2 linked regions of the Celeribacter indicus genome follow. The protein of the gene in region 2 interacts with the protein of the main gene of each other region in a pairwise test. Links are inferred from orthologs where the notes say so. Each region holds a gene or a part of one and is shown on either strand. Other genes may lie near its edges.

Region 1 (3,335 bases), 520 kb from region 2 along the record:
CCGCCCCTTCCTCCCCGGCGGTCCGGTCCGGCCCGGCCGGTTCGGTTTCGACGAAGGGGGTGAGCGGCCGCTCCGGCAGGATCAGCCCGCCGGGATCGGTGATCTGTTCGCTGACATGGGTGCGCAGCACGCGCAGGTAGTCGAGCCGCTCGTAATCCGCGGCGAGGATCACCCGGAGCCGCCGGTCCGGCCCCATCGCCACCTGCCCGATGAGGATGTCCGCGGGAAAGACGCCGCCGTCGCCCGAGGAAACGACCCGGTCGCCGGGGCGCACCAGTTCGGGGCTCTCGATGAATTCGAGCGGCGGGCGCGCGGTGTTGTCGCCCGAGAGGATCGCGCGCTGGCCGGAAGGCTGGATCGTCACCGGCAGGCGCGAGTTCGAATCGGTCAGCAGGATCACGCGCGAGGAGGTCTCGCCGACGCCGGAGATCCGGCCGACGAGCCCGATCCCGTCCATCGTCGCCCATCCGTCGCGGATCCCGTCGCGCGCGCCGACGTTCATCAGCACGGACTGGCGGAAGGGGGAGCCGCTGTCGGCGGTCACCACCCCCGTCACATAGGTGTATTTCGGGTCGAGCCGCACGTTGTTGAGATCGAGCAGCTTGGCGTTCTTCTGCTCGAGCTGGAGCGCGGCTTCCTTCCACGCCTGCATCTGCCGCAACTCGTTGCGCAGCTCCTGGTTCTGCTCGTAGAGGCGCTGGTAGCTCTGGAAGTTCTCGAGCATGCCGATCGTCTTCGTCACCGGCACGAGCGCCCATTCGAAGGAGGGGACGACCCGGTCGACGAGCTGGGCGCGCATCCGCTCCACCCGCGGGCTGTCGATGCGCCAGAGCACGAAGATCCCGATGCACAGCAGAAGAAAGATCCCGGCCAGCAGGCGCTGGATCGGGCGGACATAGGTCTCCGCATTGCCTCTGTCTCTGGCCACGTCCGTCTTTCCCGGATCAGGTCGGCCGGTGCCGCGCGCGGCGGCAGGCAGCCTCAGCTGTCGTAATCAATAACGTGCCGGAGTTGCTTTTCATACTCCAGCGCCTTGCCGGTGCCGAGCGCCACACAATTCAGTGATTCGTCGGCGACCGAGATCGCAAGGCCGGTCTGTTCGCGCAGCGCGAGGTCGAGCTCGCCCAGAAGCGCGCCGCCGCCGGTGAGCATGACGCCCCGGTCGACGATGTCGGCGGCGAGGTCGGGCGGCGTCGTCTCGAGCGCGGTCATCACCGCCTCGCAGATCGCCTGCACGGGTTCGGCGAGCGCCTCGGCGACCTGCGCCTGGCTGATCTCGATCTCCTTCGGCACGCCATTGAGCAGGTCGCGCCCGCGGATCGTGAGCACCGAGCCGCGCCCGTCGTCGGGCATGCGCGCGGTGCCGATCGAGGTCTTGATCCGCTCCGCCGTGCCCTCGCCGATCAGAAGGTTCTGCTGGCGGCGCAGGTAGTTGATGATCGCGTCGTCCATCCGGTCGCCGCCGACCCGCACCGAACGCGCATAGACGATGTCGCCCAGCGACAGGACCGCCACCTCGGTGGTGCCGCCGCCGATGTCGACGACCATGTTGCCGGTCGGGTCGGTGATCGGCATCCCCGCGCCGATGGCCGCCGCGATCGGTTCCGCGATCAGCCCGGCCTTGCGCGCGCCGGCGGAAAGCACGGACTGGCGGATCGCGCGTTTCTCCACCGGGGTCGCGCCATGGGGGACGCAGACGATGATCTTCGGCTTGGAGAAGGTCGTGCGCTTGTGCACCTTGCGGATGAAATGCTTGATCATCTCCTCGGCGGTATCGAAATCGGCGATCACGCCCTCGCGCATCGGGCGGATGGCCTCGATTGAGCCGGGGGTCTTGCCGAGCATGTGCTTGGCATCCTCCCCGACCGCGAGCACCTGCTTGCGCCCGTCCTTGACGTGATAGGCGACGACGGAGGGTTCATTGAGGATGACGCCCTTGCCCTTGACATAGACGAGCGTGTTCGCCGTGCCGAGGTCGATTGCCATGTCCGAAGAAAAAAGTCCGTTAAGTCCCGCCATCTTGTTCCTGATGCCCCGTCCTGCGCGCAAATTTGGAGAATCCCCCGTAACGGCGACTTATAGGGGGTGGCGGGGGTGTGGAAAAGGGGCGCGTGGCCGCGCTGTGGCGAAGTCTCGCCAAGCCGGCCCGCCGCGGCCCCGTCTCCGCTCCCGGATTTTGCAGCTTTCGTATAAATAAACGGCAAGACGCCCCCGAAGGAGCGCCTTTTCCGTTCGAATCGGACAAGTTCCGAAATCAGACCGTATCGGTGTATTTCACCGTCTTCACATCCGAATCCGGGGCCGATTTCTCGCGCCGCACCAGCAGGCGGTTCAGCGCGTTGACATAAGCCTTCGCGGAGGCGACGACCGTATCCGTGTCGGAGGACTGGCCGGTGACGATCTTCCCGTCCTCCTCGAGCCGCACGGAAACGGTGGCCTGCGCGTCGGTGCCCTCGGTCACCGCATGCACCTGATAGAGCTGCAACCGCGCCGTGGTCGGGAAAAGCGCCTTGATCGCCTTGAAGGTCGCATCCACCGGTCCGTCGCCCTGGCAGGTCTCGCGCGTCTCGACACCGTCGATCTCGAGGATCAGGTCGGCTGATTGCGGCGCCTCCGTGCCGCAGACGACGCGCAGGAATTTCACCTTGATGCGCTCGTTCTGGTCGGCCGCGCCCGCGTCGCGCAACAGCGCGATGAGGTCGTCGTCATAGACTTCCTTCTTGCGGTCGGCGAGGGACTTGAACCGGACGAAAACGTCCTTGAGCTGGTTGTCGCCCATCTCGTAGCCCATGTCCCGGAGCTTCGCGCGCAGCGCGGCGCGCCCGGAATGCTTGCCCAGCGGCAGGGAGGTGCCGGACAGGCCGATGTCCTGCGGGCGCATGATCTCGAAGGTCTCGGAATTCTTCAGCATCCCGTCCTGGTGGATGCCGCTTTCATGGGCGAAGGCGTTCTTGCCGACGATCGCCTTGTTGTATTGCACCGGGAAGCCGGACACCTGCGAAACGCGGCGGGAGATGTTCATGATCTTCGTCGTGTCGATGCCGGTGGCGAAGGGCATGATGTCGTTGCGCACGCGCAGCGCCATCACCACCTCCTCGAGCGCGGTGTTGCCCGCGCGCTCGCCCAGCCCGTTGATCGTGCATTCGATCTGCCGCGCGCCGGCCTCGACCGCCGCCAGCGAGTTCGCCGTCGCCATGCCCAGGTCGTTGTGGCAATGGGTCGAGAAGATCACGGTATCCGCACCCGGCACCCGCTCGATCAGCATGCGGATGAGTTCGGCGCTCTCGCGCGGCGCGGTGTAGCCCACCGTGTCGGGAATGTTGATCGTCGTGGCG
Region 2 (4,493 bases):
GGGCTTGGTCACGACGCCGACGGTCAGCACGCCCAGCTCGCGCGCGGCCTGGGCGATGATCGGCGCGGCGCCGGTGCCGGTGCCGCCGCCCATGCCCGCGGTGATGAAGCACATGTGCGCCCCCGCGAGGTGGTCGACGATCTGTTCGATGCTTTCCTCGGCCGCCGCGGCGCCGACGGAGGGACGGGCCCCCGCGCCGAGACCCTCGGTCACCTTCACGCCCATCTGGATGCGCGCCTGCGCCTTGGCGTGCTGGAGCGCCTGCGCATCGGTGTTCGCCACGACGAAATCGACGCCTTCGAGCTGCTTCTCGATCATGTTGTTGACCGCGTTGCCGCCCGCACCGCCGACACCAAACACGGTGATTTTCGGTTTCAACTCGTCCCGCTCGGGCATCGTCAGATTCAAAGCCATGATCGTCCGCCTGCTGTTTTGATCGGCCGGTCAGGTCTGCGCCTGTCCGCCGGTTGACTGTCCCCGCCCCTGAATCGGGGCAAAATTTACCTACTCACCCCGAATCCTACGGAGTTTCGAGGGGCTCGTCATCCCAAAAACAGGAGAAAACCACAAAATCTGGGGGATCCCGCGCAACAATTCGGCGGGATCTTGCGCAAAACACGAGATTTAGCTGGTCGCGGCGCGCAGACACCTACGCACCCGGCCGGGGACCGGGGGAACGGCCCGCCTCCGGGACGGGTCCCGGACTGGGCGTCGCAATGTCGGGGCACTGCTCGGGTGCCTCTTCGGTGTGCCGGCCGCGCCGGTCGCCGCCCGCGTTGGCCGCGGATCCATGTCCCTTTTACCACCGTCCCGGCAGGCCGGCAACCGCCGCGCTCACCAGTTGTCCTTGAACCAGCGCATCGCCCGCTTGAGCGAATGGGCAGGATAGCGTTCCGCCGGGATCTCGAAATCCCACCATTCGTCCTGCGGATTGGCGGCGAAGAGGCAGAGCCCGACCGCGGAGGCGAAGGCCGCGCCGGTCGCCGCCTGCGGCAGTCCCTGCACGCGCAGCGGACGGCCGATCCGCACCTGCTGGCCCAGGATCTTCGGCGCGAGCGTGTCGAGACCGGGGATCTGCGAGCCGCCGCCGGTCAGCACGACCTGCTGCGAGGGCAGGTGTTCGAACCCGGCCGCATCGAGGCATTCGCGGACGCCTTCGAGGATTTCCTCGACCCGCGGCCGGATGATGCCGATGAGTTCCGCGCGCGAGACGGTGCGGCGGTCCTTCTCCCAGTCGCCGCTGTCGCCGCCGATCTCGATCATCTCGCGATCGTCCATGCCGGTGGCGACGACGCCGCCGTAGAAGGTCTTGATCCGCTCGGCGGTGGCGTTCGGGATCTGAAGCCCCATCGCGATGTCGGCGGTCACATGCTCGCCGCCCATGCGCACGCTGTCGGCATAGATCATGTGCTTTTTCATGAAGATCGAGACATCCGTCGCGCCGCCGCCCATGTCGATGCAGGCCGCGCCCAGTTCCTGCTCGTCCTCGACGAGCGCGGAGATGCCGGAGACATAGGCGCCCGATGCGAGACCCGCCACCTCGAGATCGCAGCGCTTGATGCAGTAGAGCAGGTTCTGGATCGCCGCACCGTCCACCGTGAGCATGTGCATGTCGACGGCAAGGGAGCGCCCGATCTGCCCGCGCGGATCGGACAGGCCCGAACGGTGGTCGAGCGCGAAGTTCACCGGCTGGGCGTGCAGCACCTCGCGGTGGCTGCCGTAATCGGGCACGTCGGAGGCCGCGAGCACCCGTGCGACATCCTGTTCGGAGACGGTGTCGCCCTCGACCTCGACGATGCCCTCGAGCCCGTAGGACCGCGGCGCGCCGCCGGAGAAACAGGCGATGACATGGTCGACGCGGGTCTGCGCCATCTTCTGCGCCGCCTGGACCGCGGTGCGGATCGCGCGTTCGGTCTCTGCCATGGCGTCGATCTCGCCGAAGCGCACGCCGCGCGAACGGGTGGTCGCCGCTCCGATCACGCGAAAGGCGGATTGCCCGGCGAGCGATCCGACCCCGTCTCCGCCCATGAACCGTTCTCCGTCGAAGCGCAGCACGAGGCAGGCGATCTTCGAGGTGCCGACATCGAGGATGGCGATCACACCGCGCTGAAGCGCGGCCTTGCGCATGTTCCGCATCGCACGTTGGGCAGCGTAGAGATCGGTCATCGGTAGGACACTCCGGTTTCAGGTCCGCGAAGGCGGTTCAGCTCGTCCTGCGCCGCCTCGCTCAGTTGCAATGTGGGTCGTGTGGGCTTGCGCATGTCCACGGAGGTGACGTCGCGGTCCAGAAGCCCCTTGGCCTGGTCGAGCGCGATCACCTGCGCGAGCGCGCCAAGCGGCTCCGTCTCGGGCAGGAGGATGGTCTGGTCGCGGTCAAGCACCATGTTCCAGCGCCGCTCGCCGACGCGCACGAGGCCGCGCAGCCGGGGCACGAGCGGCCCCGCCGCCTCGAGGAGCGCGAGCGCCTCGCCCACGGCGCGGTCGGCGCCCTCGCCCGCCAGAAGCGGCAGGTCGGGACGGTCGAGGCGGCTGTCGAGCGCCGCGACGCGGTGGCCTTCGCCGTCGAGCATCTCGAGACCGTGGGGACCGCGCCAGACGACGGAGGGCCTGCGCTCGGTGATGTCGACCTGGAGGATCCCGCCGGCGCGCACATGCACCCCCGCCCTGGAGACGGCGTCGAGCTCCTCGATCTGCGCGAGCATGCCGGGGAGATCGAGGTCGAAGGAGGAGATCGGGAAGTCGATCTGCACGATCTCGCGGATGTCTTCGGAGAGCTCGGCGGAGGCGCCGTCCACGGCCATCAGCTTGACCATGAACTCGGGGCGGTTCTGGACCTCCCGCTTGATCTCCTGGATCGCGTCGGAAAAGGCGCGGCGATGGTCAGCATCGGCGAACCACAGGCCGATACAGGCGGCCACGGCCAGCGCCGGCGCGAGGCGGCGCATGAAGAAACGGAACGAGGGCGTGAGCCAGAGCCGGCTCATCCTGTAGGCGGCGCGCGAGGGCGCGGGATCGCGCGGCCGCGGCGGCGCCTCCGGCGGCTGGCCGTTGCGCGCGCGCAGCACCCGCGCCACGGCCTCGGTCACGCGGGCCGAACCGCCGGCGGTCGGTCCCTTTGCGAACTCCGTCGGGTCTACCGGTCGCATGAGGCATCCTCCACCATCCAGGCCACGAACCGGCCGAACGTGATCCCCTCCGCCCGCGCCTGTTCCGGCGAGAGCGATGTGGGGGTCATGCCCGGCTGGGTGTTGGTCTCGAGCAGGATGAGCCCGTCGAGCCCCCTGCCCTCGTCCCAGCGGAAATCCGTGCGCGAGACGCCCCGGCAGCCGAGCGCCGCATGGGCACGCAGGGCGTAGTCGCGGCAGGCCGCGGCAATCTCGTCGGGGATCTCGGCGGGACAGACATGGCGCGAGCCGCCTGCCTTGTATTTCGCGTCGTAATCGTACCAGCCGTCCGTCAGGATGTCGGTCACGCAGAACGCGCGGTCGCCCATGACGGTGCAGGTCAGCTCCCGGCCCGGCGCATAGGCCTCGACCATGACGACCGCCGGCATCTCCGCAGAGAGGCGCGGCGCATTGCTGCCCTCGCGCACGATATAGACGCCGACGGAGGAGCCTTCGTTATAGGGTTTGACCACATAGGGCGGCGCGAGCACATGCCCGGCCTCGACCTCCTCGCGCCGGGCCAGGCGGCTCTCGACGACAGGAAGGCCGGCGGCGCGATAGACCTCCTTGGTCTTCTCCTTGTCCATCGCCAGGGCAGAGGCGAGAACGCCCGAATGGGTGTATGGAATGCGCAGCCATTCGAGCAGGCCCTGGACGCAGCCGTCCTCGCCGTACCGCCCGTGCAGCGCATTGAACACGACATCGGGTGCGGCGTCGCGCAGATGTGCGCACAGGTCCGCGCCCGCGTCGATCTCGATGACCTCGAATCCTTCGCCCCTCAGTGCGGCGGCGCATTCACGCCCGGAGGACAGGGACACTTCGCGCTCGGCCGAAGGTCCGCCCATGATGACCGCCACTTTCGGGGACTGCCTGCTCGACATGTCCACTCGTGCCTCAAATGACCGAGCCGTCTTTCGCGGCCCTTGCTGTATCGCTGCCCCGTTTCGGGGTCGTCTTTCGCCCCTCCCGACGGGAAGGACGTCACGCGCCTTGCTCTTCGGCCAACCCGTCGGGGATCTCCGCCCCGGCGTGTTCGCCCACGCGCCTGATTTCCCATTGTAACGCTATGCCGGCGTTTTGGAATACCTTTTTTCGAACCGCCTCGCCGAGAAGCTCGAGTTCGCCGGCCGTGGCGCCGCCGGTGTTGATCATGAAGTTCGGATGTTTCCCGCTCATCTGCGCGCCGCCGATGGAAAAGCCGCGCAGGCCCGCATCGTCGATCACCTTCCAGGCCTTCAGGTCGTGCACGTCGTCGGCACGCCCGGTCGAGCTGAACCCCGCCGGGTTGCGGAAGGTGGAGCCGGCGCTGCGCTCCTTCACCGGCTGGGA

Evidence for each region. The genes of interacting proteins can lie anywhere in the genome.
Region 1: the proteins of ftsA (region 2) and P73_RS18640 interact in binary tests that used the Escherichia coli proteins (3 or more experiments, as listed by UniProt). The link is inferred for Celeribacter indicus from one-to-one orthologs.

What each region holds. Positions count from the first base shown.
Region 1 is NZ_CP004393.1:3,783,085-3,786,419, reverse strand. The notes cover bases 1-2,770. They hold P73_RS18640 (rod shape-determining protein), read right to left. Parts: upstream 2,020-2,770; coding sequence 982-2,019; downstream 1-981. Other genes in these bases: P73_RS18635 (2-isopropylmalate synthase), read right to left, coding at 2,255-2,770; mreC (rod shape-determining protein MreC), read right to left, coding at 1-928. In the rest of the region: more of P73_RS18635, read right to left, coding at 2,771-3,335. UniProt on the Escherichia coli protein: Forms membrane-associated dynamic filaments that are essential for cell shape determination. Acts by regulating cell wall synthesis and cell elongation, and thus cell shape.
Region 2 is NZ_CP004393.1:3,262,738-3,267,230, forward strand. Bases 1-3,000 are described here. They hold ftsA (cell division protein FtsA), read right to left. Parts: upstream 2,167-3,000; coding sequence 835-2,166; downstream 1-834. Other genes in these bases: ftsZ (cell division protein FtsZ), read right to left, coding at 1-414; P73_RS16110 (cell division protein FtsQ/DivIB), read right to left, coding at 2,163-3,000. Also shown: more of P73_RS16110, read right to left, coding at 3,001-3,146; P73_RS16115 (D-alanine--D-alanine ligase), read right to left, coding at 3,134-4,045; murB (UDP-N-acetylmuramate dehydrogenase), read right to left, coding at 4,146-4,493. UniProt on the Escherichia coli protein: Essential cell division protein that assists in the assembly of the Z ring. May serve as the principal membrane anchor for the Z ring.